Regions from separate parts of the Paenibacillus hubeiensis genome, predicted to be linked through region 1. Evidence: riboswitches for the same ligand, from Rfam matches in the RefSeq annotation. Region 1 holds a riboswitch; the other holds the start of a gene.
What was found. Region 1 has a riboswitch for cyclic di-AMP ahead of RSX24_RS06300 (hypothetical protein). Riboswitches for the same ligand answer to the same signal wherever they lie in the genome.

Region 1 (7,307 bases):
GCTCGCAATTCGGGTATACGCTCCTGTCGGTAATCCTCATTTCGAATCTGATGGCGGTTGTGCTGCAAGCACTCGCAGGCAAACTCGGCATCGTTACCGGACGCGACCTTGCCCAGGCTTGCCGCGAACGGTTCAGCATGCCTGTAGTCATCATGCTGTGGTTGTTATGCGAACTCGCGATCGCTGCAACCGATCTCGCCGAAGTGATCGGGTCGGCCATCGCCCTGAAACTGTTGTTTAACATTCCGATGCTGTATGGCGTCATCATTACCGCAGTGGACGTGCTGCTGGTCCTGCTTTTGCAAAACAAAGGTTTTCGGGCCCTTGAAACGCTCGTCATCGTGCTGATGGCCACCATTGCCCTCTGTTTCGGCATCGATCTGTTTCTCGCCAAACCGGACATGGGCGGAGTGCTGCACGGCTTTGTACCCAGCGCGGAAATTTTGCAAAACCCAGCCATGTTATACATCGCGATCGGCATCATCGGGGCTACCGTTATGCCCCATAACCTGTATCTGCATTCGTCCATCGTACAGACCCGCCAGATCGAGCAGACATCCCGTGGCAAAAGAGAAGCAATCCGTTACTCCACCATGGATTCCACGATCGCTTTGACGCTGGCCCTGTTCATCAATGCCGCCATTTTGATCGTGTCGGCGGCCGTTTTCCACAGTGCAGGCATGACGCAGGTCGCCGAAATCGCCGATGCCTATCACCTGCTGACGCCGCTGCTGGGCACAACGATCGCAAGCGTTCTGTTCGGCGTTGCCCTGCTTGCTTCCGGCCAGAATTCCACGCTGACAGGAACCCTGTCCGGACAGATCGTCATGGAAGGTTTCCTGAACATCCGGATTCCCGCCTGGCTGCGCAGGCTGGTTACACGGCTTATTGCCATCATCCCGGCCGTCATCGTTACCGCCATTGCCGGCGAACACGGTACCGAGGAACTGCTCATTCTGAGCCAGGTCATTTTGTCTTTGCAGCTGCCGTTTGCCGTCATCCCGCTGGTCATGTTTACGAGCGATAAAAAAAGCATGGGCGAGTTTGCCAACAAATCATGGCTGAAAATAGCATCCTGGTTTATTGCTGGTATCATCGTCGTCCTGAACGTGTACCTCATTATCCAGACTTTCGCACTCCTCTAAAAAAATAAGGCTGATCGTCGCAAGCACCGGAGTGCCTGCACGATCAGCCTTTTCTTCGATGAAACGGAGGATGAACACAGCATTATAATGTAACTATTAATGAAACCTAATCCTCGCCAGGCAAAAACAGCGGCAGCAGCTGCTCCAGCGATTCAACCGTCCAGTCCGGCTGCTCGTCCGCCGAGCGTTCAGGCTGAAACCTTCCGTAACCTTGCAATATGCGTACAGTGCGCATGCCCAGTTTGCTTGCCGGAACGATGTCGTTATCGATTCGGTCCCCAATCATAACAGCCTCATCAGGCTCGCATTCCGCCTGCTTCAACGCTACCGCGTATAATCCGGGATCCGGTTTGGATACGCCCTCTTCTGCCGAGCATGCCAGGACGTCCACGTATTTGCGCAAGCCATACCTTTCAAGCCGCTCTTCCGTGCCCAGGCTTTGATTGGCAATGATGCCGATCCGATAACGGCCGGATAACGCATGCAGCACACGCTCCGCAGCAGCAAAAGGATGCTCCAGCTCCTTCCGGAACTTCAGTTTTTCCTGAATCCGTGCCCGGTGCTCCTCATGATCGATCAAGGTACGAATAGCTACCCGCATCGGCCACTGCTCGTACTTGCTGTAACATTCGACAAAGATCTCGCGCACCTTTTCGATGTTCACATGATACCCGAGCATTCGGGCTTCCCGCACAAACTGGCCGATGATGTCGTCCACCGGCTCCCACTCATCCACCAACGTATCCCCAACATCAAAAAACAACCATTTGATACCACCAATATCCGGCACGTTACTCCTCCTTGCTCACCTTGAACGCATCCTCCCAATCATCAACGCGAGCCTCATCCCGCGAATCTTTTACCATTCAAAAGGTCGCTGTTTTCAGGCCCGTCTTCCAACATTAAAAAAAGAAGACCCGTATCCAGAAAGAGTCTTCTTGGTTTTTCACACATATAATTAAGCTAATTATAACAGCCGCCCAACATCGGATCAATCACCAACAGCCCGCCCTTATCCGTTGAGCAGAAATCCGACCTCTCCATTCATCGAATACACGATCCGATCGGCACCCATACCGCGATAAATGCCTTTGGGATGGCTCTGTTCCGTAATGACGCACAACGTCTTGGATGTCCACGATCTGCAGATTTGCAGATAGCGGCAGGTGAGATTAAGGCTGTTCTCAAAAATAAAAACATTGCCCACATTTCCCTGCGGCAGAAACCACTTTTGCGCCGATGCCGTATTCATGCGAATGACGTTCTCTACGCCGATCCGCCGCAATTTGCGTTCTTCGCCCGCACTGTTTGTCAGCACGGCAAAAGGTACCTTTTTGTACATCAACAGCTTCACAAATTTGCGCCCTGCTTCATTCGGGGCCGTGACCAAAACCATCTCGTTATCCATTATTCGTTCCTCCCTCTGACGTGAAAAGACAACAAAAAAGAAGCGTGGGGGACCAAGGCCGCCCGAACGCTTCTTCAATCCATGACAAATAACATTCGCCACGAATAACGTACGGCTTGTTGCCTCTCCCTTTAACGCTTACGAGGTTAGCTGACGGATTCGGGCGCGAGAGTCGCCCTATTTCCGGCATAGCCGGAAAATTCACCCCATAGATGCATCGCATCCGATTGGTTCCCCCGTTTTCCATTCCGACCGGAACGGAAACTCAGCGATTAAAAACATCGTTCATGTTATCGATATGAATCATACACCCCTGACAAGTCGGTGTAAAGTCGGTGCAGCTCTCCGAAAAGGCGGATTTATGGCACTTTGCTTTAATGAGATCGCTTACATATATACTAATCTCCACCTTTCTCGTTTAAACTATCTAATTCTCGCTCTGGTAGAAATTCCACATGATAACGGAAAGGAAGAAACAAGACACTGGCATCCCAAATGATTCCAATTATAATTTTGCATTAATTAATTGCATCAAATATAATAGAGATATAAAAAGATCACCGCATCGATACTACTCATTTGGAGGCGAATATTATGTCCATCTACGATTACAAAGTGAACACGCTTCGTGGCCAGGAAGTCGAAATGTCCCAATACCGCAACAAGGTCCTGCTGATCGTCAACACTGCGAGCAAATGCGGCCTAACCCCGCAATACGAAGGCTTGCAAAAGCTGTATGACAAGTTCCAGAACAGCGATTTCGAAGTATTGGGGTTTCCAAGCAACCAGTTTGCTCAGGAAAAGGGCTCTTCCGACGACATCGCCGAATTTTGCCAGATGAACTATGGCGTCAGCTTCCCGATGTTCGAGAAGATCGACGTGAACGGCAGCAGCGCCCACCCTCTTTTTCAGCATTTGACCAAAGAAGCGCCAGGCCTGCTAGGATCGAAGGCCATCAAATGGAATTTCACTAAATTTCTGGTCGACCGGGACGGCCGCGTGCTCAAACGTTATGCTCCCCAAACGACGCCTGATCAGATTGAAGCCGATATTGCGGAGCTGCTGCATCAATAACAACATTTCAACAGAGATGGATTGATGTCACGATGCATTCATTTTTCATAAGGTCATCCCCTTGAAGAACCGTGTTGCAGCCCGGAAAGGCTTTTCGAAAAATCGGTGATGCAGCACGGCTTTTTTATGCCTTTTTGCAGAAAACAAAAAAAAGAAGCATTCCGATGATCGGAATGCTTCTTTTGTTCTACTTCATTATAATGCGGTCGAGAGGACTCGAACCTCCACGGGCGTACGCCCACTACCCCCTCAAGATAGCGTGTCTGCCATTCCACCACGACCGCATGTCGTATTAGCGGCAACAAAAATGATTATACAGGGTTTCAAAGGAAAAGTAAAGCTATTTTTAACATTAAATTTTGGTGCCGAATGTATCGTCATTTTCCAACATCATATTGCATAAGATGGTATCTGATTTGAACATTTCGCCATCATTTTATTTTCGGTTCTGAAGCAATTCCGAACAATTACATAACATAATATTAACACGGTAAGGATAATAAAATAACATATTTTATTTCACAAATCAAAAATACAGCTTACCATTGACAAAACGCAGACATTTGTGTAAATATATATATCATATAATTCGGATTTTTACCGATATAAGTGATTTAAAACCTGCAACAAAGTCATATTATATGACACAAAACGAACATAGGAGGCGAAAATGGTGAACCGAGGAAATAAGCTGCTCGATTATGTCAAACTGCTTGATTCCTCTATCCAGGTCGGAGGCTTCACCCATTTCTTCGGCATGGATACGCACATCCAGGATGGGAACATTCGCAATGCCGCTGATCTCGAATCGTTCATGCGTTGTCAGATGCATCCCAGCATCACCCGCCTTGAAGGGATGGCCATCAAAGGCATCTATAGTGCCGCCGACCAAAACGACACCTGGCGGCTGGCACTAATCGACAAACTCGTACATGTACAGCGCACCCCTGCCAACCAACGAGAGCAAGCGAGCTCCATGGGCAAAAGGCTGATCAAACTCGCACACGCCCTCCATCCATGGATTGATTTTTCTCCGCTTGAAGACACTTTAGCCAAATACGAATCCGTCGGCTGCCTCTCGACAGTCCACGCATGGGTCAATCACCACCTCGGCATTCCCGTCGAGGACGCTGTACAAGGTTATCTCCACTCAGCCATGAGCGCGTGCATAACCGAAGCCGCCAGAACTCTTGCCCTGGACGGCGATGCAAGCCAACAACTGTCTGCACGCCTGGCCGCAGACCTTGACCAGGAATGGGCACTGGTCAGCGCTTCCTCTACCGATGGACTTTCCCCTTCCGTCCCGACGTCCATCAAATCGCTTTTTCCCAGCTTCCACATGCTTGGAGCAGGCCTCCACGCTTTCAGGGCATAAACTCGCCTTCTTTTCTCCTCCAACTTCATCCACATGCCAAAAAAAGCACGCCGTCCCCAGCCGGCGTGCTTTTACCTTTCTTTCATAAAGACTAAAAAATACGCAAGTTCGTCATAAAACACTAAAAATAGAACTTTTTTACGTCTTTTTTAATTGTTACATGACGCAAATACGTATATAATTATCCATACAGCTCGCATTTACATCCATTCTACAACACAACAAGCCTGCTGAAAACTATGTTGAACTGAAGGTGAACCCTTTTGAACAAAAAGAAACCGGTGACGCCGTTTGGTTGGGCAATTAAACGAAGGCTGACCGAACTGCAAATGGATCAGAAAACATTTTGCGAAATACACGGTATCCCGCCATACCGCCTGTCCAATCTCATTCACGGAACGCGAAAAGCAACCCGATTCCGCCATCAGGTCGCAGACATTTTGCAAATTCCGGACGAGCTGCGCTGACCTTATCGACCTTTTTCTCCAATCAATGCCATTATCCTATATTACAAGGAGGGTCTTATCCCATGAGTTTTACCGTCACCGAACTGGAAAGATTGTCTTTCCAGTCCATGCGCCATCAGCTTGTCATCGTGGACCAACATTGGAACATTCGAAGCTGCAACGAAGCGTGGCTTCAAGACCTCGGACAACACCGAAACGGACCCAAGCCGCATTCATCCACCAACCGGATGCATCCCGAGAAGCTCCCGCACTACCTTCAATGGTTAAGGTCTTCGGTCCCTCAGGAAGAATCGATACGCATAACGGCCATCATTCGGCATTTGCAGCACATTCGCCAGCCTGCGGAAAGCAGCATCGCTTACGAGATCCCCGTACATCGGGACGCAAAGAAGAGGTGGTTTCGCATGGAACTCACCCCTCTCATTCTGACATCTGTTTCACGCTGCCTCGATCTCTCCCTGATCGCACACACAGACATCACTGAACATAAACAGACGGAATTGCAATTGAAGCAAGCCTTGGCGGAAGTACGTACACTGCGAGGGATGTTGCCCATCTGTGCCGTTTGCAAGCAAATCAAGGATGATCAGGACCATTGGAACTCCATTGAGAGTTATTTGGAGAAGCACACCCACGCCGAATTCACCCACGACATTTGCCCCGACTGCATCCGGCGGCTATATCCGGAGTACATGAACAGACTCAACAGACTCTCCTGACACCCGGGATTCCCCAACCCTCAGCCTATACCGACAGATGGTGCTCGAATTGGGACATATCCAGCTCGTTCGGAGAACCCTGCAGCGCAATCATGCCTTTGTCCATGACGTAAATATAATCCGCGGCGCCTCGGACAAAGTCGATGCTCTGTTCGACCAACAACACGGATATGTCACCTTTCTCCCTGATCCCCAGTATAGCCTGGCGGATATCTTCCACAATGGAAGGCTGAATGCCTTCGGTCGGTTCATCCAACAGCAGCAAGCCCGGCCTGGATGCCAACGCTCTGGCGAATGCCAATTGCTGCTGCTGGCCTCCACTCAGGTCGCCGCCCTGGCGGCCATACATCGTTTCCAGCACAGGAAACATGGCCAGTACATCTTCCGGGAACTCCTTCCTTCTGCCAGGGGCCGATTCAAGCCCCAGCAGCAGATTCTCCCTAACGGTCAATTGCGGAAAAATGTCGCGCCCCTGAGGCACATAGCCGATGCCAGCCTTCGCCCTTTTCGCAGAATCCAAAGAGGTCACGTCCCTCCCTTGCCAAAGGATATTGCCCTTCCGCGTTTTGAGCAAGCCCATCAACGTTTTCATCAGCGTGGTTTTGCCCACCCCGTTCCGCCCCATGAGACACACGACCTGTCCGGGTCGAACCTCAAGATTCACCCCTCGCAATACATTCGACTCGCCATAGCCGGATTCAATGCGTTGCAGAGACAGCATGCTCATCCCTCCTTTTGCCCAGGTAGACTTCAGCCACGATCGGGTCTGCCTGCACCTCCTCCATCGTGCCTTCCTTGAGCAGCTTGCCTTCATGCATGACCGTCACCTTCGCCGCATAATTCCGCACAAACTCCATGTCATGCTCGACCACGACCACTGAACGCTCGCGTGCAATCCCCCTCAGAAGTTGACCCGTTTTATCCGTTTCTTCATCCGTCATGCCGGCAACAGGCTCATCCAACAACAACACCCGAGGCTCCTGCAGCAATAACATGCCAATTTCCAGCCATTGCTTTTCTCCGTGGGACAGCGCTCCGGCACGGGCATGGACACGATCCTGCAGCCCTACCTGCAAGATGACTCGTTCCATCGCCGGTTTCATCTTCCCATGGCGCCGA
Region 2 (7,307 bases), 700 kb from region 1:
CTCCGCCCTTATGCGCAGGTGAACTGCCGCCCGTCAATTCATATCCCGGTTTTGCCGTGACAACCAAAAATTCGCCTTGGTGTGAACGGAGCGCGCTTGACAAACGTTTCAGAACATCGGGATATTGATCGTAATTCAATGAATGTGTGGCCGTGTTTATGCTTAAATCCAGCACCTCTTGATCCTGTTCGACCGTCCATGATTGGTTGTATGGATCAGTTAGATTACCGCCTGCTTTAAATTTGATCTGTTTGCCTGTTGCCCCCTGAATGGCGTATATCCATTCCTGGTCTTTCCAGGAAACGAAATCGATGCGCGGATCGCTCTTCAATACATTTGCCGTGTCTCTCAGGGATCGATCCGCTTTCAATGAATATACATAGGCCATCGTTTCATTGACGGCGAGCACGATATCCGTATCTTCCGATACGGCTTCACCCGGACGCAAAATGGTGGCATCTCCGAGCAAAGAGGGCAGATCAATGACCGGATTTTGCTTGGCAGGCAAAATCTGTGTCATTCCGCTGTCGCCTGCAATGACAAAAACGGCCTCTTTCAAGGCTTTCTCCGGAGAACCGAATGTTTCCAATACAGATTGAAGCTGCTGATCCAACTTTTTGACTCCACGAAGTCCAGTGGGACCTTTTTTATGCAACTCCCGGTCCAAGTCCGGCAAATAAACAAACAAAAAATCCGGCAATGTATTGGAGTGAATCAAATATTTTACGGCTTCAATAGCGAAGTCATTATGGATGCCCAACCGATTCGTTACACCGTCCGGCAAGTTTTTTATCCCCTGAAACGGATTAGACAACGAACCCAGGGACAACAGGTCCGGCCCTTTCACATGAATCTCTTTCGGTAAAGAAGCAGGACCTTGAATCCAATCGGGTATCGACAACTTATGATCGGACGCCCCCCTGTAAATCAGGCCGTTGATCGAACCAGACTTAAACCCTTGCCGGGCTAAGTCCTCATAGATCGTAGGCAAATCCTTGCTCAAATGACTCCCGTTCAAATGGATCAGCGCATCAGCAAGTACCCGATTCACTCCGAGCCTGAGCACTTCCATCGGTCCGGTTCCATAGTTGATCATTCTCTTGGTTTCCGCAGAGTACCACGTCAGACCTGGCACACGGTGAATGTCCGGATACGCACCGGTAAGCAATGAGCTGTCGATCGTGACGGACATCGTGGGAAAGGAACTGACCAGGTTTTTATAATATTGTCCGTGTTCGATCAGAAATTTTAATGTCGGAAGCTCCTGCTTGCCGATTCCTTGGTCAATCGCCTGAACCATCAAAGAGTCTACCATCAGGAAAATGACTTTCTTCGCATTTTCTCCACTGGCGGAATTTATTCGCATCAAATCCTGTTCTTTGGGTTTCGAGTTCTGGCATCCGATCAGCATGATCGATATAAGGATCACAGGCCACATTCGAATCCCTTTTTTCTTCATAACGGTTCACCCCTTTATGTACATTGTGTCTTGAAATCTAGGGGGTATCCGAGGTTATTTTTTCCATTATGAACATAACCAAGATGACAATTACATCCGTTCCGTGAAAAGTATGGCTGGATTCAGCACAAATACAGCGTCTCGCGGCAAATCTCTCCCGCCGCACTGGACGAAATGATGGCCAATGGCAAGCCGGTACAGCGTGACCGCGTTACACAGGCGTTCCTATAGATGAAAAAAGCTCCTGAATCTCCAAATAAGGAAATTCAAGAGCTTTCTTATGGTTATATTGATGCGGTCGAGAGGACTCGAACCTCCACGGGGGGTTAGCCCACACGGACCTGAACCGTGCGCGTCTGCCAATTCCGCCACGACCGCATATGTGGTATATCTCCGGAAATATCACGGCGACAAGGAAGAATATATCATAGAAACCGAAACTCTGTCAACACATTAACAGCCATGATGAACAGCAAAATGACGCGAAAGGAAATGGATGCTGTAGTCAGGCGACAAACTATTTATTTGTCCATTCCATTAGCTGTTGAAACGGTGGTTACTTTTTTGTAACCGAAAAACGACAGCTTTTTCGCAATTTGAGCATAAAAAATGAGAATTCCGTTAACATGGCGGTGCAGATAACCGTTTCAGAACGATTTGACAATTTCGTATTTATGCAATATCATTTCAAATGGTTACAAAATATTCATTATTCATGTGCCGAGTTTCATTAGTGAAAACGGGGGAACCATACCGGGTGAATTATTCCGATACATAGGAAATATAGGGAACCTTCTACCGAACCCTTAGCTAACTCCGTAGGCATCGAAGGGAGAACATAACATTTTGAAAAAGCTTATCCTGTCCTTATTCGGCGCAGCCGTTTTATTTACTTCCGGTGCAACAGCAACCGAAGCAAGCAGCATCAATACCGTAGTCAACAGCATGACTGGCATTCCGTACAAGTGGGGCGGCACAACAATGGCCGGCTTCGATTGTTCCGGATTTATGAGATACCTGTTTAACAAATACAGCATCGAGCTGCCGCGTACCTCGCAGGCACAAGCCAAGGCTGGCACCGCTGTTTCCAAAGCCAACCTTCGCACAGGCGACCTTGTATTTTTCAATACCACTGGAAAAGGCATCTCTCATACAGGCGTGTATATCGGTGGAGGCAACTTCGCCCATGCTTCAAGCAGCAAAGGCGTCAGCATCACCAAATTGTCCAATCCTTATTTCAGCGACCGCTACGTCACTGCACGCCGTGTAACCGGCGAATTCATGTATAACAAAATGCTTGGAAAAATTTAAACGATACCGCACTTGTTCATCCAGATCACTTGAGAAACATTGTACTCTAACCAAGAATGCCAAAAAAACCAGACAGGGCTCGAGCCTTGTCTGGTCTTTTTGGTGCAAATATGGGCTTATCGGATTAATGCAGCGCCTTCTGAACCCTAAGAGCCCCCTGAGACAGGGCGTGTCCGCCTCCAACGGCTCCGGCGACGGCAACGGCCTCCAGTATTTCCTGATCGGAAGCTCCCTTGGCACGGGCCTCCTGCACGTGGTAGAGCGTGCACACTTCATTATTCGCAAACAATCCGATGCCCAGCGCGATTAATTGTTTCGTTTTGGCGTCGATGGCGCCTGGCTGAAAACACTCGCCCGTAAATTCGTGATAGGACTTGACCACGCCGGGAAGCAAACCTTCCAATTCGCCAATCTGATCCTTGTACGCATGGACTTTATCGTTCATCAGTGTCATGTTGCAATCATCCCCTCACAGATAGGTTCCAGTCACTCACCGACCTTATCCTGTCTCCCGGAGCAGACAACTATGCCCAAACGTCCATGGTAAATCCAGTTAACCTCAGGAATAATCCTGATGGCAGACCGCTACTCCTTCAGCGGGCTTCGACGGGGTTCGCTGAAACGTTGGAAGCTGTAACGGCGATCCAGCTTGACCACTCGCCGATTTTGACGGCGAATGAGAACCTGCTCATCGTCCCACGCAACGACAATGCCTTTCACGTCGTTGGATTCCAACTCGTCGCGCACCACCCTCACTTTTTCTCCCGACAAGCGGAGCGCATTCAATTCTTCATCGCTAATCATGATTCATGGCCTCGACTTTCTATAAAATGATGGTCTGTATCTGTGCTAAACGGCAACGTGCTACAAAAAGAGACCTAAATGAAATTCATTTAGGTCTCGCGTGACTGCTGCCGTGTCATTCCTAAGTGGTTCCCTACTGAAAATTATCGCTGAGCGTGCTCTTTGCTGTCGTTCTTCTCAAACCAGAAATCAAGCACCTTGGCGGACATCACGCGTGATTCCAGGTACTCCACTTGATGCGGCGTAAATTGTTCTTTCCAAGAGAAGGACAACTCTTCGCACAAGCCCACGATCGTCAGCAGCTCTGACCAGGCAACGTAGCGTTTGTACCAGAAAAACTGCGGATGTTCAATCATATAGGGATAAAGGTCATCAAATTCCGTATGTTTACAATCCAGGGCACGTTCAAAATGAACTTTTGATTCAGCCAGCTTATCCATAAAAAACTGTTCTGTTGCCGGTTGGTTTCCCATGGTGTTGCCTCCTCTCCCTAACATAACCCCATTATAAAACAAATGCACGGTCATGCAAAGGTATAGTTAAGAAAAAATGAGTCTTTCCTTCGAATGGTCAACATTCCGAATCGTCAAACTGCACGGTACCGTTCTCCAGGGAACGGATCCGAACCAACGCTTCCACCGGAACGCCCAACTCGCGAATGGTGCGTGCGCCGGCCTGAAAGCATTTTTCCACCACGACTCCGAATCCGACCAGCTCAGCCCCCGAACGCTCTATAATTTTGATGATGCCGCGCGCGGCATCCCCATTGGCAATGATGTCGTCAATGAACAGGATTCGATCATTTTCCCGGATGAACTCGCGGGATACCATTATATCGGTTACGATTCCTTTGGTAAAGGAAGGTACGCGCTCACAGTAGGCGTCTGGGTCAGCCAAAAGCGTTTTTTTGCGCCTTGCGAATACGAGCGGCACGCCAAGTTCGTGCGCTGTGGCAAAAGCGACCGGAATGCCCGACGATTCAACCGTAATGATCCGGGTTACCCCGCTTTCGCGGAAACGTGCTGCAAATTCGCGTCCCATTTCCATCGTCAATTCCGTATCGATCTGATGGTTGAGCAGGGCGTCCAGCTTCAGAACCTGGTCCGAAATAACCACGCCTTCTTCCAAAATCCGTTGTTTCAATACTTCCATGTTTTGACCTCCCAGCCTATCCTATGAGGTAAAAGTATCATACATCCTGCCCATAGTTCAAGCGAAATCGCCCCAGTCTTCATGACGAAGGAAAAAGTTGTCGACTCTACGCGCTTGTCATGACTTTTTCGGGTCAAGCATACCTTGTACCATGGCACCCGCATGTCCAAACTAATTTGGTGCCTGAGAGGGGAAACGCATGAAACAGGCTTTCCGGGTACTGCAGATCGCATTCACATACATCGGAACGGTTGTCGGCGCCGGCTTCGCGACAGGACAGGAAATATTGCAGTTTTTCACCCAGTATGGCAAATGGGCCACCATCACCATCGGTTTATCCACCATACTGTTTGTCTGGCTGGGCACCAAAATGATGCTGATTGCCCACGATACCGAATCCCGCTCCTATGAGGATCTCAACAAGCATTTGTTCGGGCAGCAGGCAGGCAAATGGATTACCTGGGTTACCCTCCTGGTCCTCATTGGCGTCAACAGCGTGATGCTTGCTGGCGCAGGCTCGGTATTCGTGGAGCATCTGGGGATGCATTACCAAACCGGACTACTCATTACGCTGGTCGGTACATACCTTTTGCTTGGACGAGGCATACAAGCGATTCTGCAGATGAACAGCATCGTGGTGCCCATGATGCTTCTGTTGTCGTTGCTCATGATTGTCAGCACCATTCATCATCCAGCCGCCACGCGGTTCATTACGCTGACGACGGATGCTAATCCGGTTAGGGTCTGGCTATCCCCCTTGCTGTATTCGTCATTTAACCTTGCCCTGGCTCAGGCGGTGCTCGTGCCGTTAGGCAGTCAGATCCGTGATCGTAACGTACTGAAGTGGGGCGGCATTGTAGGGGGCGTTGGCGTCGGTTTCATGCTGATGGCAGCACATTTTGCGATGTCGGCCTATATGCCTGGAATTACTCAATTCGAGATTCCGATGGGCAGCATTGCCTTTCAATTGGGATGGGTTGTGCAATCCATCTACGTGTCTCTGATTTTTATGGAAATCTTCAGCACGTTCGTTGCTGATATCTATGGCATGACGCTCCAGCTTAAACAGCATGTCCAGGTTCCGCCCAAACTGCTTATCCTGACGATCATGTTGCTGTGTTACCTGCTCAGCCAATTGGGGTTCAGTTCATTGCTTTCCGTTCTGTACCCGATCTTCGGCTGCCTCGCCCTGGTCTGGGCAACCAAATTGATCATGAACCATTGGGGAAGCTTTCGCAAAACCGGCAAGAATCCATAAAAGCAAAGGAGCGAAATAAACGGGCAGCAGACCCGGCATTTCGCTCCTTTGCTCATTGGCGGCTTTCCGTCGGCGGATCGCCTCCCGCTTTCGATTCAATCTTCTATGCCGGAAGTCCGGCGATCCAATTGCAAATATAGCTTTTTCAGCTTATTGACGGATTGGCCCAAGGAGTACTCTGCCTTTGCCTTGGCACAGGCTGACCGGGCAAGCTCATACCGATAAGCAGGATCAAGCATGACTTTCTCCAATGCCTCGGCAAGCGCAAGCGGGTCTTCGGCAGGCACAAGCAGGCCATTGCTCCCATCCTCAATCTGCTCGGGAATCCCGCCCACGTCGGTGCCCACAAGCGCAAGACAGCTGAGCGCCGCTTCGGCGAACACGGATCCGAACGCCTCTGCCCGCGATGGGAGGACGAAAATATCGAAAAACGGCATGAATTCCTCCGGATGCAGCGTGTACCCGTAAAATATGGTCTCATTGTAAATGCCGAGCCGCTGCGCCAGTTCTTCCAGATCGGGCCGGATCGGGCCATCCCCGATAATATGTAAAACATATTCATGGCCGCGCTCCTTCAGCTCGGCACATGCCTTGAACAAAATATCCAGCCCCTTCGCCGGAACGAGCCGGCAAACCGTAACCAGCTGCGGAATCGCATTATCATGCGGTATCGGCTTGAAGCGTTTCTCGTCAAATCCGTTCGGAATCACTCCGATCGCTTCGGGTTTCCGGAGCAGAGGTGCCAGATACGACCTGAACGAATTCGATACCGTCAGCAGCCGGTCCGCGTGATGCTCCAGTTCGCCATAGATCGACAGCAGGAAACGATGCTCCGGTCCATCCGGTTCAATGCGCCCGTTCAGGATCAGCTCCCGCTCATAACTGGAGTGAATCGTTTGAATAAGGGGCACCTGCGGAAAAACCTTTTTCATCGCAAGCCCGGCAATCGGGTGATGGGCATGGATCAGATCATAGGACTTCTGGATGCGCAGCTTGGTCCACCACAGATAGTCCCGGTAGGTTTGCATGTATTTTTGCACGATTGGACTGTCCCCGTATTGCGTCCAATCGAACGTTTCGAACCGGACTTCCTCCACGCCCTTGTTACGAATCCGTTTGGGCAGCGAAAACAGGTCCATCTCCCATCTTGGAGAAGTGAACCTCTCCTGCATATAGGGAACCATAGAGGATACACCTCCGGGCTGTTCCGGAGGAAAGAATAGCGCCTGCAGCAATTTCACCGTAAGTTTCCCCCTTCCTTGCATCGGTCTTTTCAGTATAACTTGAAACATGATATATTGGAACGTATGTTTCAGTCAAAGA

Region 2: it holds a riboswitch for cyclic di-AMP, as region 1 does, so the genes downstream of both, RSX24_RS02720 (C40 family peptidase) here and RSX24_RS06300 (hypothetical protein) in region 1, are expected to answer to the same signal.

Annotation. Positions count from the first base shown of each region.
Region 1 is NZ_JAVYAE020000001.1:1,303,965-1,311,271, forward strand. Features, by position in the region: gene RSX24_RS06290 (Nramp family divalent metal transporter) at 1-1,145, shown strand, start outside; gene RSX24_RS06295 (HAD family hydrolase) at 1,252-1,935, opposite strand; gene RSX24_RS06300 (hypothetical protein) at 2,158-2,553, opposite strand; cyclic di-AMP (ydaO/yuaA leader) riboswitch at 2,674-2,834, opposite strand; gene RSX24_RS06305 (glutathione peroxidase) at 3,148-3,627, shown strand; tRNA gene RSX24_RS06310 (tRNA-Leu) at 3,829-3,911, opposite strand; gene RSX24_RS06315 (urease accessory protein UreF) at 4,301-5,002, shown strand; gene RSX24_RS06320 (XRE family transcriptional regulator) at 5,266-5,469, shown strand; gene RSX24_RS06325 (PAS domain-containing protein) at 5,532-6,188, shown strand; gene urtE (urea ABC transporter ATP-binding subunit UrtE) at 6,214-6,909, opposite strand; gene urtD (urea ABC transporter ATP-binding protein UrtD) at 6,887-7,307, opposite strand, start outside.
Region 2 is NZ_JAVYAE020000001.1:600,438-607,744, forward strand. Features, by position in the region: gene RSX24_RS02710 (alkaline phosphatase family protein) at 1-1,459, opposite strand, end outside; tRNA gene RSX24_RS02715 (tRNA-Leu) at 1,753-1,837, opposite strand; cyclic di-AMP (ydaO/yuaA leader) riboswitch at 2,168-2,299, shown strand; gene RSX24_RS02720 (C40 family peptidase) at 2,306-2,770, shown strand; gene RSX24_RS02725 (carboxymuconolactone decarboxylase family protein) at 2,895-3,224, opposite strand; gene RSX24_RS02730 (hypothetical protein) at 3,356-3,574, opposite strand; gene RSX24_RS02735 (hypothetical protein) at 3,718-4,047, opposite strand; gene RSX24_RS02740 (xanthine phosphoribosyltransferase) at 4,145-4,726, opposite strand; gene RSX24_RS02745 (YkvI family membrane protein) at 4,926-5,984, shown strand; gene RSX24_RS02750 (glycosyltransferase family 4 protein) at 6,080-7,225, opposite strand.